Regions from separate parts of the Mesorhizobium sp. CNPSo 4661 genome, predicted to be linked through region 1. Evidence: riboswitches for the same ligand, from Rfam matches in the RefSeq annotation. Region 1 holds a riboswitch; each other region holds the start of a gene.
What was found. A riboswitch is a leader RNA that binds a small molecule or an ion and turns the genes downstream of it on or off. The one in region 1 is predicted to bind thiamine pyrophosphate.
Positions count from the first base shown of each region.

Region 2: linked by a shared signal. The riboswitch ahead of AC0YKC_RS13940 (YkoF family thiamine/hydroxymethylpyrimidine-binding protein) and the one ahead of thiB (thiamine ABC transporter substrate binding subunit) in region 1 are both predicted to bind thiamine pyrophosphate.
Region 3: linked by a shared signal. The riboswitch ahead of thiC (phosphomethylpyrimidine synthase ThiC) and the one ahead of thiB (thiamine ABC transporter substrate binding subunit) in region 1 are both predicted to bind thiamine pyrophosphate.

Region 1 is NZ_JBWGIO010000005.1:14,033-20,782, forward strand. It holds gene AC0YKC_RS08505 (ABC-F family ATP-binding cassette domain-containing protein) at 1-1,051, opposite strand, end outside; gene AC0YKC_RS08510 (thiamine diphosphokinase) at 1,061-1,705, opposite strand; TPP riboswitch at 1,844-1,949, shown strand; gene thiB (thiamine ABC transporter substrate binding subunit) at 1,993-3,003, shown strand; gene thiP (thiamine/thiamine pyrophosphate ABC transporter permease) at 3,228-4,850, shown strand; gene thiQ (thiamine ABC transporter ATP-binding protein) at 4,847-5,632, shown strand; gene AC0YKC_RS08530 (M48 family metalloprotease) at 5,786-6,750, shown strand, end outside.
Region 2 is NZ_JBWGIO010000008.1:151,096-157,845, reverse strand. It holds gene AC0YKC_RS13960 (DUF2167 domain-containing protein) at 80-955, shown strand; gene AC0YKC_RS13955 (ABC transporter substrate-binding protein) at 1,540-2,553, opposite strand; gene AC0YKC_RS13950 (ABC transporter ATP-binding protein) at 2,550-3,323, opposite strand; gene AC0YKC_RS13945 (ABC transporter permease) at 3,320-4,126, opposite strand; gene AC0YKC_RS13940 (YkoF family thiamine/hydroxymethylpyrimidine-binding protein) at 4,246-4,854, opposite strand; TPP riboswitch at 4,845-4,957, opposite strand; gene AC0YKC_RS13935 (hypothetical protein) at 5,166-5,510, shown strand; gene AC0YKC_RS13930 (hypothetical protein) at 5,714-5,923, shown strand; gene AC0YKC_RS13925 (DUF2934 domain-containing protein) at 6,057-6,299, opposite strand; gene AC0YKC_RS13920 (hypothetical protein) at 6,409-6,618, opposite strand; gene AC0YKC_RS13915 (DUF1236 domain-containing protein) at 6,745-6,750, opposite strand, start outside.
Region 3 is NZ_JBWGIO010000041.1:13,438-20,187, reverse strand. It holds gene AC0YKC_RS32655 (hydroxymethylpyrimidine/phosphomethylpyrimidine kinase) at 1-134, opposite strand, end outside; gene AC0YKC_RS32650 (thiamine phosphate synthase) at 104-709, opposite strand; gene AC0YKC_RS32645 (thiazole synthase) at 706-1,479, opposite strand; gene thiS (sulfur carrier protein ThiS) at 1,484-1,681, opposite strand; gene thiO (glycine oxidase ThiO) at 1,665-2,648, opposite strand; gene thiC (phosphomethylpyrimidine synthase ThiC) at 2,645-4,465, opposite strand; TPP riboswitch at 4,578-4,689, opposite strand; gene AC0YKC_RS32625 (LysR family transcriptional regulator) at 5,626-6,555, opposite strand.

The sequences.
Region 1 (6,750 bases):
CGAGCGTCGCGATCTCGAGATTGACGCCGAGGCGCACGGTGCCGGCGTCCGGCGCCAGCTCGCCGGTCAGCATCTTCAAAAGCGTCGTCTTGCCGGCGCCGTTCGGGCCGACCAGGCCGACGCGGTCGCCACGCTGGATGCGGGTCGAGAAACCCTTGATCACGGTGAGGTCGCCAAAGCTCTTGTCGATGGCCTTGGCCTCGATCACCAGCTTGCCGGATTCGGCCGCGTCGCTCGCCACCATGGTCGCTGTCCCCTCGGCGCCGCGGTGGCTGCGGAAACGCTGGCGCATGGTCTGCAACTCGCCGAGGCGGCGCATGTTGCGCTTGCGCCTGGCGGTCACGCCGTAGCGCAGCCAGTGCTCCTCGCGCACGATCTGGCGGCCGAGCTTGTGCTGCTCGCGTTCCTCCTCTTCCAACACCTGGTCGCGCCATTCCTCGAAATGGGCGAAACCCTTGTCCAGTCGCCGCGTCTGGCCGCGGTCGAGCCAGACGGTGGCGCGCGTAACCCGCTCGAGAAAGCGGCGGTCGTGCGAGATCAGGATGACGGCCGAGGAAGTTCGGGCAAGCTCTTCTTCCAGCCATTCGATGACAGAAAGATCGAGATGGTTGGTCGGTTCGTCGAGCAGCAGGATGTCGGGTTCGGGCGCCATGACGCGGGCAAGGGCGGCGCGGCGCGCCTCGCCGCCGGAAAGGTCGTTCGGCCGCTCCTCGCCGGTCAACCCGAGATGTTCCATCAGATAGGTCGCGCGATGCGGATCGTCGGCCGGACCGAGGCCCGCCTCGACATAGGCGCGCACGTCGGCGAAGCCGTCCATGTCGGGCATTTGCGGCAGATAGCGGACCGTGGCCGAGGGCTGGCGGAACACTTCGCCGTCCTGCGGCTCGATCATTCCGGCTGCGATCTTGAGCAGGGTCGACTTGCCCGAGCCGTTGCGGCCGACCAATGCGATCTTCTCGCCGGCGGATGCGCTGAGCGCCGCGCCGTCTAGCAGCGGAGTGCCGCCGAAGGTCAGTTTAATGCCGTCGAGGTTGAGAAGTGGCGGCGCCATCTGGAAATGTCAGCTTTCAGGAAGAGGGTAGGGGTGGGCCAGAAGCAGCGCGCGGCCACGCTCCAGCGCGATGCCAAGCTGCCCTTTGACCTCGTTTGATATAGTGAGCGAGGAGCCGAACGCCACCTCGACGCGGTCGAGCGGCCATTTGGCGCCCGTGACCGTCAGGCCGGACAGATCGGAGAAGCCGAGCACCGAAAACAAGGTGCCGTCGGCATAGTCGAAACCGGCGCTGCCCGGCAGGACGGGGACGCCTTCCTGCGCCCCGCTGGTCAGCAGTATCGTCGTACCCGCTTCGGCGAGCCGAAGCCCGAGCGCCAGATGCAGGAAGGCATGGTCGGCGCGCTTGCCGCCGAAGGCTCCGGCCAGCACCAGGCTGGTGGCGCCGCGCTGGAGCGCTTCGGCTATGGCGAGCTCGCCATCGGTCATGTCCTTCTCGGCCGGGAATACCTTGCGCGGAACGGCGGCTAGGTCCTTTGGGAGGTTCGCCGGCACCGAGTCGAAATCGCCGACCCAGATCTCCGGCAGCAGTCCGAGCATGCGTGCATGGCCGATGCCGGCGTCGGCGGCGATGACGCGCGAACCCTCGATCTGGCGTTCGAGCCGGGGCGTGCGGATAAGCTCGCCGCCAAGCAGGATGGTGAATGTGCCCATGGCCGTCGCCCTTACCAGCCCTCCAAGCGAAACGGAAGCCGGATGGCCCCAGGTTCGGTTGCGAGCCTGCTGCCGGGGAACATTAGCTGCCCGGCAAACTTCCGCTTGCGCGCCGCTTCGGCCGGGCCTATCTGTCGAAACGCTCTAACGGGGTGCCGGACGTGATCCGGCTGAGAGGCGATCAAGCCAACCCGCTGAACCTGATCCGGTTTGTACCGGCGGAGGGATTAGACGTTTCGGACCATCCGACGCCTCAATTCCTTGTCACTCGAACGAAGGAGGCGCCGATGCGCTCGATACTGTCACGTCTGATACTGGCAACAGGCTTTGTTTCGCTGCTGGCGGGTGTTGCGCCCGCCGAGGCGAAGGACAAGCTCACCGTCTACACCTATGAAAGCTTCACCGCCGACTGGGGTCCCGGTCCCGCGGTGAAGAAGGAATTCGAGGCCGAATGCGGCTGCGATCTCGAATTCGTTTCGGTGGCGGATGGCGTTGCCTTGCTCAGCCGGGTCAAGCTGGAAGGCGCCGGCACCAAGGCCGATATCGTGCTTGGCCTCGACACCAACCTGACGGCGGACGCCAAGGCGAGCGGCCTGTTCGCGCCGCATGGCGAAGTCTCCGGCATCAATGTGCCCGGCGGCTGGAGCGACGACACGTTCGTGCCCTTCGACTATGGCTATTTCGCCGTCGTCTATGACACGGAGAAGCTAAAAATCCCGCCGAAGAGCCTGAAGGAGCTGGTCGAGGGTACCGGCACGGACAAGATCGTCATCCAGGATCCGCGCACCTCGACGCCCGGCCTCGGGCTGCTTCTGTGGGTGAAATCGGTCTATGGCGACAAGGCGCCGGAAGCCTGGGCCAAGCTCAAGCCGAAGGTCCTGACGGTGACGCCCGGCTGGAGCGAGGCCTACGGCCTGTTCACCAAGGGCGAGGCGCCGATGGTGCTGTCCTACACCACATCGCCGGCCTACCACATGGTGGCCGAGAACACCGAGCGCTACCAGGCAGCCTCCTTCGAGGAAGGCGAGTACCTGCAGATCGAGGTGGCCGGCATCACCACGACGGGGGCGAAGAACCCGCTGGCGCAAAAGTTCATCGCCTTCATGACCGGGCCGAAATTCCAGGACATCATCCCGGAAACCAACTGGATGTTCCCGGCGGGCAAGACCGACAAGCCGCTCAACCCGGCCTTCGACAAACTGGTCAAGCCGACCAAGACCTTGCTGTTCAGCCCGGAGGAAGTCGCCGCCAACCGCAAGGCCTGGGTGGATGAGTGGCTGGCTGTGATGAGCAAGTAGATTTTCGATGCTTGCGCCAAGGCCCCCCTCTCTGTCCTGCCGGACATCTCCCCCTCAAGGGGGGAGTTTGGCAGCTTTGGCGCCTTGCTCAATCCTGCGGCATTGGAGATTGGCGAAAGCCCGCGTGACGTCTGATCTCCCCCCTAGAGGGGGAGATGGCCGGCAGGCCAGAGAGGGGCGCGAAGGAACGCGGCGCCCGCTAGCTCGAACCCAAAGGGTGCAGCGTGCAACCCACGCCGCGCCCTGACTCCCGCATCACCGCCGGCATTGCCGCACTCGCGGCCACCGCCATCCTCATCGGCGGCGCTTTCGCCGGCCTCGCCCTCGAAGGCATGCAGGATCTCTCCGGCGCTGCCGCCGCCTTCGACGGCTATCTCCTGCGCGTCGCCCGCTTCACGCTCTGGCAAGCGGCTCTGTCGACGCTCTTATCGGTCGCGCCGGCGCTGCTGGTCGCGCGCGCCCTGTCGCGACATTCGGCCTTTCCCGGCCGTCGACTGATCCTGCAGCTGTTTACCGTGCCGCTGGCCTTGCCGGCGATCGTCGCCGCGCTCGGTATCCTGGCGCTCTATGGTCGCGCCGGGTACTTTGCCGGCGCTTTCGCCAGGCTCGGCGGCGGGGATTGGCCGGGGATCTACGGCCTCTCCGGCATCCTGGTCGCGCATGTCTTCTTCAACCTGCCGCTGGCCACGCGCCTCTTCCTCGAGGCGCTGGGCACCATTCCCGCCGACCAGTGGCGGCTGGCGAGCCAGCTCGGCATGGGCGTCCGGCCGGCCTTCCGGCTGATCGAATGGCCGGTGCTGCGCGCGGCCCTGCCGGGGATTGCCGGGCTGGTCTTCATGCTCTGCATCACCTCCTTCACCATCATATTGACGCTGGGCGGCGGTCCGGCCGCGACGACGCTGGAGGTCGCCATCTACCAGGCGCTGCGCTTCGATTTCGATCCCGCGCGCGCCGTGGTGCTGACGCTGCTGCAGATCGCACTCACCTTTGTCGTGGTCGTCGCGCTCACGCGGCTCGGCGCCAACACGGTCGGCGACGCCAACCTGCCGGTGGTATCGCGCCGCTACCTTTCGGTGGGCCGGATCGAAAGTGTGCTGAACGTCGGCCTCATCGTGCTTGCCCTGCTGTTCGTCGCCGGACCGATGCTTGCGACCGTGCTTTCAGGCTTTCAGGCCGATCTCGGCCGGCTGGCGGGTGAAGCGGCGGTGCGCCGCGCGACGCTGACCAGCGCGGGCCTCGCTTTGCTTGCGGCGCTGCTCAGCGTGACGTTGTCGCTGGCGCTGATCGCGGCGCGGCGCGCGCTGGCCCTGCGGCGCCGGGCGGGCGGCGCCATGGGCCTGCTCGAACACGCCGCCGACACCGGCGCCGGCTTCGTGCTCGTCGTGCCTCCGATCGTGCTTGGCGCAGGCTGGTTCCTGGCGCTGCGCCACGTCACCGATGTCTTTGCCGTCGCGCCAGTCATGGTCGTCGCCGTCAACGCGGTGATGGCGATGCCCTTTGCCATCCGCGCCATTCGTCCCGCCTATGACGCGGCGAGCGAGCGCCACGAGCGCCTTTGCGTGGCGCTCGGCATATCCGGCTGGACCAGGCTCAGCCTGATCGACTGGCCGTCGCTCAGACGGCCCCTGGCCACCGGCTTCGCCTTCGCCATGGCGCTGTCGCTCGGCGATCTCGGCGTGATCGCGCTGTTCGGCAGCGATTCCGTGCAGACCTTGCCCTATCTGCTTTTGGCGCGCATGGGCAGCTACCGGACAGCCGACGCCGCGGGACTTGCCTTGCTGCTCGGCCTGGTCTGCCTGATGCTGGTGTTTGCCGCGGACTGGCTGGGGCGGGAAGGAAAGTCATGACGACCATGGACGGCACCGCCACGCAAAAGGGCCTCACCGTCGCCCTGGATGGCGTCTCGTTCAGCTATGGCGAGGCCTCCTTCCGCTTCGACGCCGAATTCGAGGCCGGCAGGATCACCGCCATCATGGGGCCGAGCGGCTCCGGCAAGTCGACGCTGCTCAATCTGATAGCCGGCTTCGAAACGCCCGATGCGGGCAAGGTGCTGATCGGCGGCATCGATATCGGCGACACACCGCCTTCGGCGCGGCCGGTGTCGATGGTGTTTCAGGAAAACAACTTGTTTGCCCATCTTACCGTGGAAGCCAATGTCGGGCTCGGCCGCTCGCCGTCGCTGAAACTCGGCGACGCCGATCGCGCCGCCGTCACCAAGGCGCTGGCGCGGGTTGGCCTTGCCGGCAAGGAAAAGCGGCTGCCGCGCGAGCTATCCGGCGGGGAGCGGCAGCGCGTGGCGCTGGCGAGGGTGCTGCTGCGCGACCGGCCCGTCTTGCTGCTCGACGAACCTTTCGCATCGCTCGGCCCGGCGTTGCGCGACGACATGCTAGACCTTATGGCCGGCATCCATGCCGAGCGCGAAATGACGGTGCTGTTCGTCACCCATCAGCCGGAAGATGCGCGCCGCATCGGCCAGGACGTGGCATTTCTCGACGAAGGCACGATCGCGGCGACCGGGCCGGCGGCCGATTTCTTCGATCGGTCTGGACCGGACGCCTTCCGGCGCTATATCGGCGATCGAGGCAGCACCGTTGCCGGATCACAACACATTGCCCGGAAGCGGACATAATTTACGGCCAAACCGGCAACGGGCGATCCGGCGTTTGCTTGCCTTGTCCGGGGGAGTGTGGCTAGGTCCGGCCATGCTGGTCCGGCGGGGCCGTGATTTGCCGAAAGATTTCGAAAGGAAGCCGATCTGTCGACCGGCGCTGAGAAGGTTTGGATGAGGCCGCTGGCACGATTTTTCGCGTTGGCGGGCGTTGCCGTGGCGCTGGCCAGCTGCCAGATGTTCACGCCGCCGGACGTGCAGGAAAGCGGCTTCCAGCCTTCCGACAAGCCGATCACCGTCGACAATGTCGTCGCCAACGCCAAGCTCGCCGAAATGGCGAAAGCGCAGCATCCGCGCATTCTCGCCACCTATGGCGGCGAATATTCCGACCCCAGGCTCGAGCGCATGGTTGCCAAGGTCGTCGGCAATCTCACCGTGGTGTCGGCCAACCCGACCCAGACCTATCGCATCACCATCCTGAATTCGCCCAACGTCAACGCCTTTGCGCTGCCGGGCGGTTATCTCTATGTGACGCGCGGCCTGCTGGCGCTGGCCAACGATTCCTCCGAGCTTGCCGCCGTCATCGCGCATGAGATGGGCCACGTCACCGCGAATCATGGCTTGCAGCGGCAGCAGCTCGAGGCCGAGGAGGGCCTTGCGACCAAGGTGGTTTCCGATGTGCTCGGCGACAGCCCAACCGCCAAGGCGGCGCTCATCCGCGGCAAGCTTCGGCTCGCGCAATTCTCGCGCAACCAGGAACTGCAGGCCGACGCCATCGGCATCAAGTCGATCGGCGAGGCGGGCTACGATCCCTATGCCGCCGGCCGCTTCCTGCAGTCGATGTCGGCCTATACCGATTTCCGCTCGGTGAGCGGCGCAACCGACGCCAGCCTCGACTTCCTGGCGACGCACCCCAACACGCCGCAGCGCATCGAGCTGGCGCAGCGTCTTGCGCGCAATTTCGGCCCGCCCGGCTTCGGCACGCGCGACCGCGACGCTTTCCTCGCCGGCATAGACGGCCTGCTTTACGGCGACACGCCCGAGGAAGGCTATGTGCGCGGCCAGACCTTCATGCATCCCAATCTCGGTGTCTCCTTCACCGTGCCGGACGGTTTCGTCATCGACAATTCGGCGGCCGC
Region 2 (6,750 bases), on a different contig from region 1:
CTCTTAGACTTGTACTTGCCTTCAAAATCCCCTTAGATCACGGCTGGGTGGGGTTGGGTCCCGTTACGGGGAGGGGGTCATGAACAAGTCGGTCAGGGAAAACCTGTTTTTCATTGTGGTGGCGAGCGGCTGTTTCCTGGCGCAGGCGGCCATCGTGCGTGCCGAGGATGCGAACTATCATCCGCAGAGCTTTACCCAGCCTTTGAGTGCGGCGAGAGGCACAATCAATCCGGCGGGCGGAGATGCCTTTTATCTGAAGCCGGAAGACCGCTGCGATCTGGTGGTGAAGGAATTCGGCTGGGACCGCGACCAGTGCGGTACGATCGACCAGCTGATCTTCGGCTTCACGCCGGAGATCGACAATCTGACCGTCGAGAAGCCGGTGTCGGACGGCTATGTGAGCCTGGCGGACTGGGATAGCAGCGACCGCGGCGCGGAAATCAGTTCGATCGAAGACACCTTCAAGGAATCGGTGAAAGCGCAATCGGAGCGGTCCGGACAGGAGATCCGCTTCGACGGCTGGCTTGTCTATCCGCAAATCGACAAGGCCAAGAACATTCTCTACTACGCCAACATCCTGAACTGGGGCGGCGAGAGGACGATCAACATATCGATGTCGATCTTCGACCGGCAAGGCTATGTTCCGATGAAGATCGTGCCGGTGAACGGCAACGTGACAAGCGACGACGTGCAGAAGATCGTCGCGGCGTCGGCCGCCGCCTACAAGCCGCAGGCCGGCGCGGCCTATTTTGATTTTTCCAGCGGCGACAAGATCGCCGGCTACGGCGCGCTGGGCGTGCTGGCGACCATGCTCGGCGTCAAATATGGCGGCGCCGCCAGCGCAGGGCTCATCGCGCTCGCCCTGGTGGTGTTGAAAAAGGGCGCCTTCATCCTGCTTCTGCCGCTGGTCTGGCTGAGACGGCTGTTCAGCCGCAGGAAGAAGGCGGACAGCTAAGGCACGGACGCGCGACGGTTACCCGAAATTCCCACTGGATTCGCCCGACCCAGGCGCGAAAGTCTGCATCTTTCGTTCGATCGCATGCTTCGCATATTAGCGATTACGCATAATCCATTCTTAGCCGGCAGCGCGGTGTCCCTTACCCGTTGCCGGTTAGGCTCGGCGCCTCCCGTTCATACCCCAACAGCGACGGCGCCGGGCCGCCACCACATTTTCCGTGAAAAGGCCTGCTGCGCGAGGCGTGGGCAGCGGGCGATGAGGGGGCCGGCCGACTGGCACCTGACAAAGGAGTGGGGACAACTACTCCAAAACCGGCTCAAGAGTGCAAGGGCTTCGAGTGCCATGCACAACAGCAAGCTAGAGCGGTTCAGCGCTTCACGGAATCGCCGAACCGCTCTAAGTCTTTGTTTTTACGCAATTCCGGACGGAAAACCGCTACGCACTTTTCCTGGAATTGCTCTAGTGCCGGCCTTCAAAGGCTTCATCCCTCGATTGCATGACGCCGGCACGGCTGGTCGAACCCGTCAGCGCGTGCCCAGGCGCGGCTGGTCAGGCCCGACGGCCTTCCTGGGGCTTCAACCCTATCCCAGGAATTCATCGCTGAAATAGGTGGAAAAGTCTGGCCGCATGGCGAGCGCCTTGCCGTTGCCGTCGAGCAGTATTCCCGAGGCGAACAAATACCCGCCCATCGCTTCCATCTTGGCTTTGTCCATGGTGCCGATGGCGCCGTTAGCGCCCTTCAGGAAGTGGCCGTCGTTCAGCGCCTTCAGCGAGGCTTGGATCAGCGCGGGGTTGGTGAGCGTGTCCTTGTTGGCGGCGACCAGCAACTCGCCTGCATCCTTTGCCTGATCGACTGCGAATGCATAGCCACGCCGCGTCGCCTGCACGAAGGCCGCGGCGGCCTTTGGATTGGTCGCGAGAAAAGCATTGCTGGAGACGATCAGCGTGGTGTGCTCGTCCGGCACGCCGTAATCGGCGTAGCGGAAGGTGCGTTGCTTGAGACCCTTCAGCTCCGCCTCGACACCTTCCCATGTCGAGACTTCCAGCGTGAAATCGACCGCGCCGTTGGCCAAGGCCTCGTAGGCGGACGTTCCCAGCGTCACGGTCGAGAAATCGCCTTTGCCGCCGTCGTGGCGGATGATGGTCTGCAGCAGCGTGTTTTCCCAGGCGCTGCCGAAGCCGCCATAAGTCAGGCCGTCGAGGTTTTTCGGGCTTTTGATCGCGGAGCGATCGGCGTTGAAGACGACACGACCGGTCTCCGACTGGACAACGGCATAGACAGCCTTCAGGTCGGCGCCGGCGCTCTTTTGCGTGAACAAGCCGAGCGAACCGGAAATGCCGAAATCGGCGACACGGTTGGCAACCAGCGTGCCCGAACCCGTATCGCCATAGGGCAGGATTTCAACGTCCAGGCCCGCATCGCGGTAAAAGCCTTTGTCGCGGGCGACAAACAGGCCGATGTGGTTGGTGTTGACGGTCCAGTCGAGCGCGACGGTGATTTTTTGCAGGGCGGCGGCACGGGCTGGCGTGATGGCTCCGGCAAAGGGCAGGCCGGCGGCCAGAAACAGCGCCTGGCGGCGGGTCAGGTCGGTCATTTCAATTCTCCATCGCATGGTCGGAAATTCGAATCGGGCTGGCCAAGCAGCGTGTCGAGGATGCCGGCCTCGATCGCCGCAGTCTCGCGGGCAAGTGCCGCGCTCTCGGTGCGCGGGCGCGGCAGCGGCACGGCCACTTCGCGCACCACGCGCGCGGGCCGCGCCGACAGCACATAGATTCGGTCGGACAGAAGCACTGCTTCGCGCACGTCATGGGTGATCAGCAGCGCCGTCCAGCGATGGTTTCGCCACATCGTCTCCAGCCAGCGCTGCATGGCGGCGCGGGTCAGCGCATCGAGCGCGCCGAACGGCTCGTCAAGCAACAGCATGTCGCGTTGCTGCACGACGGTGCGCAGGAGCGCGGCGCGCTGGCGCATGCCGCCAGACAGCTCGGCCGGCCAGGCATGTTCGAAGCCGACAAGGCCGAACTCGGCGAACAAAGGCGCCACGCGTCGCCGCGCGGCCCGGCGCTTCATGCCCTGCACTTCGAGCCCCAGCGTCGCATTGTCGATGACGCCCCGCCACGGCATCAGCGCGTCACGCTGCGGCATGAAGGCGAAGCGGGCGCCATCGAGCGGCGCGCCGTCGAAGCGCATCTCGCCCTCGCCCCGGATTGCGCCGGTGAGCAACTGGAACAATGTCGACTTGCCGGCCCCAGATGGCCCGAGGATCGAGACGAACTCGCCCGCAGCAACATGCAGCGAAACGCCGGCCAGAACCTTAAGCTCGCCGAAGCTTTTTTGCACGTTGCGGAGCTCGAGCCTTGTCATGGCCGGCCCTTCCCGACAGGCTCGCCGCCGACGTAACGCGCCCTTTCGCCGTCTGCATTTTCCCAAGGCATCGCAAGACGCTGGACGAGGACGGCAAGACCGAAGAGCGCCAGCGTCAGTGCCGAGCTGAGCGCTACGGCGGCGAGCACCAGGTCGGGGCGGAAATTGTTCTTGGCGCTGAGCATGTAGATGCCCAGCCCCTTCGCGGCGCCCGCATATTCGGCGAAGATGGCGCCCACCACGGCATAGGTGATTGAGATGCGCAACCCGGCGAAGAAATAGGGCAGCGCCGACGGCAACCGGGCGAGCCAAAAAATGCGCCAGCGCCCTGCTCCCATGGCGGCGAGCATCTGGCTGATTTCCGGACTCGTGGCGGCATAGCCCTCGACCAGCGCCACCATCATCGGGAAGAAGGTGACCAGCGCCACGAGCAGGATCTTCGGCAGCAGCCCGAAGCCGAACCACAGCACCACCAGCGGCGCGATCGCCACCAGCGGCAAGGTCTGGCTGGCGATCAACAGCGGGAACAGCGCGCGGCGCAGCGGAGCCAAGAAGTCGACCAGCGCCGAGAGGATGAAGGCGGCGGCGAGCGAGCAGGCAAAGCCCGCCAGCGTGGCGCGGATGGTGAGCAGTGTGTTGTCGGCCAGTGCCGCGCGGTTCTCCCAGGCTTGCGCCAGCACCCGCGAGGGCGCTGGGAGCACGGTGGGAGCGATGCCGCCCAGGCGAGCGTAGAGCTCCCAGGCGGTGAGGAGGAGGGTCGACGAAAATATGACGGGAGCTAATTTGGCGAAGGCGGATGCCACAGCCAATCTCCCCCGCAACGGGGGAGATTGGCTGTCGTCTTGGCTTTCGCCAAACGCCTCTTGCGGTGTGGAATCTAATTCGACAGCCATGACATACCTCGACGGCGCTTTGCGTGCGCTCAAACCGCGGTCGGGCTGTTCGCCGAAATCGTTATGTCGAGCGTCACATGGCCAGCGCCGGGGCCGAAGCGGCAGAACGCCTCGTTCAGCGTGGCGAACACCGCGCCGGCGTCACCGCGCAGCTTGGTGCAGAAATGCTTAGAGCGTTCGAACACGCCGGACTGCTTCAGGAAGTCGATGCAGCCATAGATCTCGTCCATGTGGCCGCCGGTGCCCATCACGTAGAGCGAGAATTGCGCCGCCACCGGCTGGTCGGTCGAAGGCGTCGTCTCGACGGCGCGGAGCGCCGCGCGCTTGCGTTCGTCGAGCGGGATCGCCGGGCCGCCGATCTCGTCGGAGCGGCAGATCGGGTCGTCCGGTTCGCCGGGGCAGCCGCGCGAGACGGCGGCCGACAGCACGCAATGCCTGCCGCTTCTGGCCGCCGCCACAAACAGGTCGCGCATGGCGGGGAACAGCACTTCGGGCGGCCCAACCAGCAGCGTCGAGATGTCATCGGTCTCGATCCTCAACCTGTCGCGGTAAGGATCGAGCGCGCCGAGCGCGCCAAGGATGACGCCGACGAAATCGTCGGTCATGGGATAAAGGGAAATCTGTGCGCCGGAAAACATGGCCCGCCTCGCTCCGCTGGTATTATCCAGATCAGCTTTAGGGTCCGGAGGCTTGCCGCCGCCATCTCAGCCCCGACCGTACGGAGCACCCCTGTGGATGGCGGGGTTAAAGCACTGTTTGCGGTGCTGGGAAAGCGGTTTTTTTACGGTGTCAGTTGGGCCAGGCGCACCATCTCCCTATGGGAGATGCCGGTGGTTATAAGATTTTCGCGGATTTCTTATAACTGCTATATCGTTCAAACCGTACGAATCTCGCTTGATTACTTTTCGTACATAAAGTACGATACCTCCCTTGCTTTGAGGGGATTTGCTTGAACACCGCGAACCATGCCGCTTTCGCCGACCTCTCCCGCCCTTTGCTCTCGCCACTGCCGCTCGCCGAGCGCGAACGCCTCGCCGGTGCCTGGCGCATGGCGAGCCAGGACATCGCCGACGACATCCGCTTCATTCGGCAATATCTGAAAGTGATCGCCGAGAAGGATGAGCGGCTTTCCACCGGCACGCTGGTGCACGGCCGCGCCTATATCGAAGCCTGCGCCGCCTGGCTCCCGGAGACGGTGGCGCGGTATCTGCAGAACCTCAGGCTGATCAGCGAATGCGAAAGCGCGATGATCGCGGCGGGGATGAGGTTTGCCAGGTCGAGCGATGCCTGGTGAGTGAAGCGCCATCTTCCCTGTGGAAGAAGCAAGAAGCCCGCCGCATCGCGCCCTCTCCGCCAGCCGCTGCAACTCTTGGCCGTGCTCCCGGAAATGCATCGTTTCACACAATCGCCAATTGGTGGACGCGGGCGAGCGGCCGGGCGTTAATTCTCCGCAGGCGCAGGAGGGTAAAGCCGCATACCAGGGAGGAACTCGTTTTGATGGATCAGCGCATCGACATCGGCATGCAGCCCGACGATCAGCCCTACGAAGTCATCTCATTCGCCCGGAAGCACGGTCTAACGGTCCCGGTTGCCGACGCGGTCCTTTTCGCGAAGGGTCCGTCGCCGTCACGCGCTGCCTGCGACATGGCAGCGCTTGCCTTCCTCTGCGCGGTCGCGCGATACGCCGGAAAGCAAGGGACCCGGTAGCTTCCCCTACCAGCTGAACTGCAGCCCCGCATTGCCGCCGACCTGGCTGCCGGCGAAGGCGGTACCGAGCGTGCCGGTCAGCCGGCCACCATGGGCGAAGCCTTCGCTCAGCACCGCTGCGCCGGTGGCGGGCTCAGGCCTTGGCTTTGGGCTTGGTCGCTTTCGCCTTGGCGGGCATGGCCGGCTTCTCCACTTTGGCGGCTTTCGGCTTGTCGGCGGCGGCCTTCTTCGGGGTCTTCGCCTTTGGCTTGCTCGCAGCATCGACCTCGGCCGCCGCCTGGTCCCAATGCTCCATATGCGCACCTTCCGGCCGGCCGGCTTGCTCCCAGATCTCGTGCGCGCGCTGGCGAATGCGTTCGTGCCTGTCGTCCGTCACTGTCGCCTCCTAAAGGTTGGGACCGTTCCCCGGCGCGAACATTAGCCGAATTTTCCCGTGGCGTCTCCGGTATCGCGCGTGAGCGAGCGACAGAAACGGCAAATTTCGCTCAGTGTCCGTCGGTGATGACGGCGACACCCAGATACGCTGCCTTCTTTGTAATCAATCCGGCTAAGTCCGCATCAGAGCGATCCGTCCCCGTGCGCTGCCGCAGCAGGGAAATTGCCTCTTTCATCGACAGCAGGCCAGTTCTGTGCTCGGCCAGCAGCTTGTCAACCATGGCGGCGATACTTGGTGATTCGACGTGTGGATGATGCATGGCAACGACTCCTTCTTCGCTGCCTCCCAAACCGCTGTCTAGTTTAGGCCTCATATCCGGATGCGAGAAGAGCCCGATCCTTCCCCGATGCTTCGGCGGGAGGATCGGGCTCATTCAGACCAAGCGTTATTG
Region 3 (6,750 bases), on a different contig from region 1:
GCGAGGCAACTGCGCAGTCCAAAGGCGGAGACGGTCTCCACGTCGCGGGCTATTCCGGCGCCGCCGCTCGAATCCGAGCCGGCGACGATCAGCACATGCGGGCTCATCGCCATTGCGCCGTTGCCGCCAGCCATTCCAGTGCACGTGCCTCGGGGTGCGCATTGCGGGTGATGTCGGTCACGACCGCGGCGCTATCGGCCCCTTGAGCAAAGACACCGGCAATGCGCTCCACGGCAAGCCCGCCAATGGCGACGAGGGGAAGGTCGCCGAGACGTCGCTTCCAGACGGCGATGCGGCCCAGTCCCTGCGGGGCCCATTTCATCTGCTTGAGGACGGTCGGGTAGATCGGGCCGAGCGCGACATAGTCCGGTTCGGCGTGAAGCGCGGTTTCCAGTTCGACGTCGTCGTGGGTGCTCAGGCCGAGCCGCAGGCCGGCCTTGCGGATGGCCTTCACATCGGCTTCGGCGAGATCTTCCTGACCGAGATGGACGAAATCGCAACCCTCCTCGATCGCGAGACGCCAGTAATCATTGACGATGAGCTGGCAGCCGTGGCGCTCGCATACCGCTTTCGAAGTGCGGATCTCCCGGCGCAGCGAAGCTTCGTCCCGGTCCTTGACGCGCAGCTGCACCAGTTTAATGCCGAGCGGCACGAGACGTTCGATCCATGCGGCGGAATCGACGATCAGATAGAACGGATCGAGTCTCATGAGAACGCCGCCATGCCGATGACGGGGGTGGAGGGGACAGCCATATCGCGCGGCTCGAGCAGGCCGGCGCGATATGCCTCATGACCCGCCTCCACCGCCTTGCCGAAGGCCGCGGCCATGGTGACGGGGTCGCCTGCCTTGGCTATCGCCGTGTTGAGCAGCACCGCATCGTAGCCGAGCTCCATTAAGGCCATGGCATGAGAGGGGCGGCCGATGCCGGCATCGACGATCAGCGGAATGCCGGGAAAATGGCCGCGCAGGCTTCGCAGTGCATCGGGATTTTGCGGGCCGCGCGCGGAACCTATCGGCGCGCACCAGGGCATCAACAGCCTGCAGCCGGCGTCAAGCAGGCGCTCGGCAACGACAAGGTCGTCGGTCGTATAGGGGAAGACCTTAAAGTTTTCCGCAGCGAGGATTTTTGCGGCTTCGACCAGCCCGAAGACATCAGGCTGCAGTGTATCGTGGTTGCCGATCACTTCAAGCTTGATCCAGTCGGTCCCGAACACCTCGCGCGCCATCCGCGCTGTCGTAATGGCCTCCTTGACCGAATGGCAGCCGGCGGTGTTGGGCAGGACGCGAACACCTAGCGACTGGACCAGCGACCAGAACTGGCCGCCCGCCTTGCCGCCCGAGCTCTCCCGGCGAAGCGAAACGGTTACGATCTCGGTACCGGACGCCTTCACCGCGTCAGCCATGACGGCAGGCGAGGGGTAGAGTGCGGTGCCAAGCAGGAGGCGGGATGAGAGTTTCTGTCCGTAGAGTTCAAGCATTGGATCAACCTCCCTGCATCGGCGACAGGATCTCGATGCGATCACCCTCTGTAAGTCGGCAGCTGTTGCGTTCCTTGGTCGGAACGATCTCGCCGTTCAGCGCCGTGGCGAGCCAGCCACCTTCAAAATTGAGTTCGATCATCAGCGCGGCAAGCGTCTCGGCCGCAACGTCGTGGCGCTGGCCGTTAACAGTGAGCTTCAAGGGCAAACTCCTTTGCTGCACGGTTTCCCAGGATGATGTCGGCTGCTTGGCGTGCCATGGCCGGCGCGAGCAGGAAGCCATGGCGATAGAGGCCATTGATGCGAATATTCCTCCCGTCGCGCTCGACGCGAGGCAGATTGTCGGCAAAAGCGGGGCGCACGCCGACGCCCGTTTCGACCAGCTCGGCTTCGCCGAAAGCCGGATGCAACGCGTAGGCAGCGCCGAGCAGCTCCATGGTCGAGCGCGCGGTGATTGGGCCTGCGGCGTCGGACTCGATCATCGTCGCGCCGACCATGAAGAGGTTTTCAGAGCGCGGCACGACATAGATCAGGATGCGCGGATGAAGCAGTCGCACCGGCCGGGCGAGCGAGATCTCATCTGTTCGCAGGATGAGCATCTCGCCCCGCACGCCGCGCAGCTCGGCGCGCCTGTCGGCCATGCCGGTGCAGTCCACTTCGACATCCGCGGGTACGGACGCCGCGCAGCCGCCGAACTCGAGGTGCGCGCCCATCCCGAGCAGCTTATCGCGAAGGGCAAGCAACGCCTTGCGCGGGTCGAGATGCGCTTCCTGGGCAAAGTACAGCCCGCGCCCGAACCGGCCCCCAAGCGCTGGCTCGAGTGCTGCAATCCCGCTGGTGTCGAGCTGTTTGAAGCCGGACGTGCGGCGGCCGAACCGGTCCAGCTCGCCGACATCGCGGGCCGGCGCAAGAACGAGCGTACCGTTGCGCGAGACATGGCCGGGCAATGCCGCATCCCACCAGTCGGCCGCGCCGAGCCCGAGCGTGAGAACCACCTCTTCGGCGCTCTCCCGCTCGCACCAGGGCGCGAGCATGCCGCCGGCCTGCCAGGAGGCATTGCCGGCGATCTCCTCGCGTTTCTCGACCACCGTCACCGTGGCGCCGCGCGTTGCCAGCTCGTGCGCGAGCGTCAACCCGGCAACGCCCGCGCCGCGAATGAGCACCTTCATGGCGTGTCCATGCGCTCTGCAGTGCCATCGACGGGCATGTAGAGGTCACCCCCGTCCCGATATTTCGCCGCCATGGCCGCGAGCCCTTCCTTCTGCGCTTCAGCGCGGATGTCGTGCGAGATCCGCATCGAGCAGAACTTGGGGCCGCACATGGAGCAGAAATGCGCCACCTTGTGCGCCTCCTTCGGAAGCGTTTCGTCATGGAAGGCGCGCGCCGTCTCAGGATCGAGCGAGAGGTTGAACTGATCCTCCCACCTGAACTCGAAGCGCGCCCGCGACAGCGCGTCGTCCCTGACCTTGGCCGCCGGATGCCCCTTGGCGAGGTCCGCGGCATGAGCGGCGATCCTGTAGGTGATGACGCCGGTCTTGACGTCGTCGCGATCCGGCAGGCCGAGATGCTCCTTCGGAGTGACATAGCAGAGCATGGCCGTGCCGAACCAGCCGATCATGGCGGCGCCGATGCCGCTTGTGATGTGATCGTAGCCCGGCGCGATGTCCGAGGTCAGCGGCCCGAGCGTATAGAAAGGCGCTTCGCCACAGACCGCGAGCTGCTTGTCCATGTTCTCCTTGATCTTATGCATCGGCACATGGCCGGGGCCCTCGATCATCACCTGGCAGTCCTTGGCCCAGGCGATCTTCGTCAACTCACCAAGCGTTTCCAGTTCGGCAAATTGCGCCGCGTCGTTGGCATCGGCGATCGAGCCCGGACGAAGGCCGTCGCCGAGCGAGAAGGAGACGTCATAGGCTCTGGCGATGTCGCAGATCTCGTCGAAATGCTCGTAGAGAAAGCTCTCCTTGTGGTGGTGCAGGCACCATTTGGCCATGATCGAGCCGCCGCGGGAGACAATGCCGGTGACGCGGTCGACGGTCAGCGGGATGTAGTGAAGGCGCACGCCGGCATGGATGGTGAAGTAGTCGACGCCCTGTTCGGCCTGCTCGATCAGCGTGTCGCGATAGACCTCCCAGGTCAGGTCCTCGGCGATGCCGCCGACCTTCTCCAGCGCCTGGTAGAGCGGCACCGTGCCGATCGGCACCGGCGAATTGCGCACGATCCATTCGCGGATATTGTGGATGTTGCGGCCGGTCGACAGGTCCATCACCGTATCGGCACCCCAGCGGATCGCCCAAACCATCTTTTCGACCTCTTCGGCCATCGACGAGGTGACGGCGGAATTGCCGATATTGGCGTTGATCTTCACCAGGAAATTGCGGCCGATGACCATCGGCTCGCTTTCGGGATGGTTGATGTTGGATGGGATGATGGCGCGACCGCGCGCCACCTCGTCGCGCACGAATTCGGGCGTCACGAAATCAGGAATCACTGCGCCGAAGCTCTCACCGTCGCGTTGAAGCTTCGAACGCAACTGCTCTCGGCCGAGATTTTCGCGGATGGCGACGAATTCCATTTCCGGCGTGATGATGCCGGCGCGCGCATAGGCGAGCTGGGTCACGGCGCGGCCGGTGGCGGCGCGCAATGGCCGGTTGCGTGCCGGGAATTCTGGCGTCAGGCGATCGGCGGAGACGAAGCCGTTGTCTTCGGGCTTGATGGTGCGGCCCTCGTAGCGCTCCACATCGCCGCGTGCCTCTATCCATGTCTCGCGCAGCCGCGGCAGGCCGCGCTCGATATCGGTTTTCACCGTTGCGTCGGTGTAGGGACCCGACGAATCGTAGACCGTGACCGGCGGCTCGCCGGCGCTCGGGTGCACCGAAATCTCGCGCATCGGCACCCGAAGGTCCGGGTGAAGCTGCCCGGGCTTGTGGACTTTTTTCGAAGCGGGAAGTTCGCCGACGGTGACGGTCGGGGTGTGGGCATTCACGAGTGAGCCTCCTTGCTCGAGTGCAACGGAGACCCAGTCCACGCGATGAGGAGGAAGTGACGCTTCGCATGGAAGACGGGATTGCCCGAAATACCGAAGCCGGATTGCCGACCCGCGAAGCCTCGCACCGTCCCTACGCCAGTATGAACTGGATCAGGTTCAACGGGTCACTGCGCGCTTTAGCAGTATCTCAGCCCCTTGCCGGGACTCCCCTGGTGAGACGCGCAGGTTGGACGATCCGAAGCCGACCTGTCAACTCCCCAGAGTGGGATGCCTGCGGCCCGGTAAGGTACGTCAACCAGTTGTCCAAGCGGGTCGAGCGGCTGATTGTCGAGACCAAGCGCGAGAAGCTGCATTCGCCATTTGCGGAGACTGAAGCGTAGACGCGTAGGCGAAAAGGATATCGGGAGGGAAGGGGATAATGCCAGGACGACTGTGCCGAAGCCCCGTCATGCCAATCCCGAAGTGAAAAACGGTATCCATGGGACCTCGAGGAACGCTGTGGGGCCGCTTCCAGCGAGAAAACCGCAAACTCGAGGGCGCAAAGCGGCCGCGAGCTAAATGATTGATCCGTAGTCAAACCCTCGACCCTGGCGGCTCTACATTCCGCTGGTCGCGGGCTTGCCCATCATGGTGATCGGACATAACTCTAGCGCTTCAAGAGCCCTGACTAACGCGCCTCTGCGCTCGCGCCAATGGGCAATTGGTGTCGAACTGGGATCCGCCCCTGAGGGCAGAGATTTATCAGGCGGTGTCTGGCCCTGGCGTTGTGCAAGATCACCACGAGCAAATCCACACTGCTGCCGCCTAAGCACAACAACGGCCGCCCAGTGAATCGGGCTCGGACGCTCCTTGACTGCAGCACCAAAGTGAGGATCCCTTTCGCATGTCCGTGTGACCGCTCGCCAATCGCAGCCGCTCATGACCAAGATCAGCACCGACTCCACAGGCGTCCAGGACTCGGCTCACCGCTGCTTACCGACCACGCCGTCGACCCGAACGCTGTGACAACCAACTCGATCTCGATTCATGCCGTGCTGCGCCGCCAGGGCGTGCCCGACGGCATTCCCCTATCTGCGCCTACGCCAGGCTCACAGACCACAACGGCAGCACGGCTCCTGGCTTAGATAATAGGTGGCCACTCGCCGCAAACGCGCTCGTCATATTGCAGGGTCCGGCGCTGGCGCTAGGCGAGATGCTTCCTCCAACAAAATCTTCCGCATCCAGATGCTCGCTGGGTCGCCATTGTGAAGCGCAGGCCACTGCATCGCTAGAGTCAACGCGGGCAACGAAAACGGAAGTCTGACGACCCGCAGCGGTAGCGTTTTTGCGAAATGCTCAACCAGCCTCAACGGCATGGTCCCAAGGCGACTGGTGCCCGGTAGCATAGGAGCGATCATGCTGAACCCCTGCACAACCACCTCGGCACGCCTCTTGAGGCCATGCTCAATCAAAAACCACTCGTCAATGGAGGCTCTGAACGAGCGTCCGAATTTGGCCACGACGTGGCCCATTGACATGTATTTCTCGAACGTGAGCTTCCTCGACAGTTCCTTGTTGGTCCAACAGCTGACACAGACGAATGAATCGTCGAAAAGCTTCACTTTGGGATGTGCGTCTGACATGTACAAGTCCGGAAGGATCAGAAAATCGGCCTCACCGCGCCGAAAAAGTTCTTCCGGGTTGTCAGTGAGAGGCAGGAACTCGAAGCTGAGGAAAGGGGCTTCTCGCGCAACACGCTCAACAACTTTCTGGAAGAAAATGATCGTCGTGTAATCAGAAAGTATAACTCTGAACCGACGGTCGGATTTCTTGGGATTAAATTCTTCCCAGGAAATAACCGAGAGCTGAATATGTAGCAGCGCCTCGCGAACCGGCGAGGAGAGCGCCTCGGCTCGCGGTGTCGGGACGAGTTCGCGTCCTCTCATTGTAAACAGCTCGTCGCCAAAATAGCCGCGCAGCCGGGCAACAGCCGCGCTCATGGCTGGTTGGCTAAGGTTGATGCTGCGAGCCGCCGCCGTGAGGTTCCGCTCAGCCATCAGGGCATCGAGCGCGACGAGGAGGTTCAGATCTAGGCCCTTAAACCGCATTTCTCTGTTCCAATCTAGCGAATGGATGCATACCGTCCAAACAATAGGTTTTGCAAATGTCACGAGATGCCGCATTTGAAAAGTGTTTTTGCCTGTAAATCAAACCGGAGCGGCAAAAGGAAGCAGGCGGTAGCCCGGGCCCTATGGGCTCGACCACGATCCGGGCGTCGGGAAACGGCAATGGAGGGAGGTGAT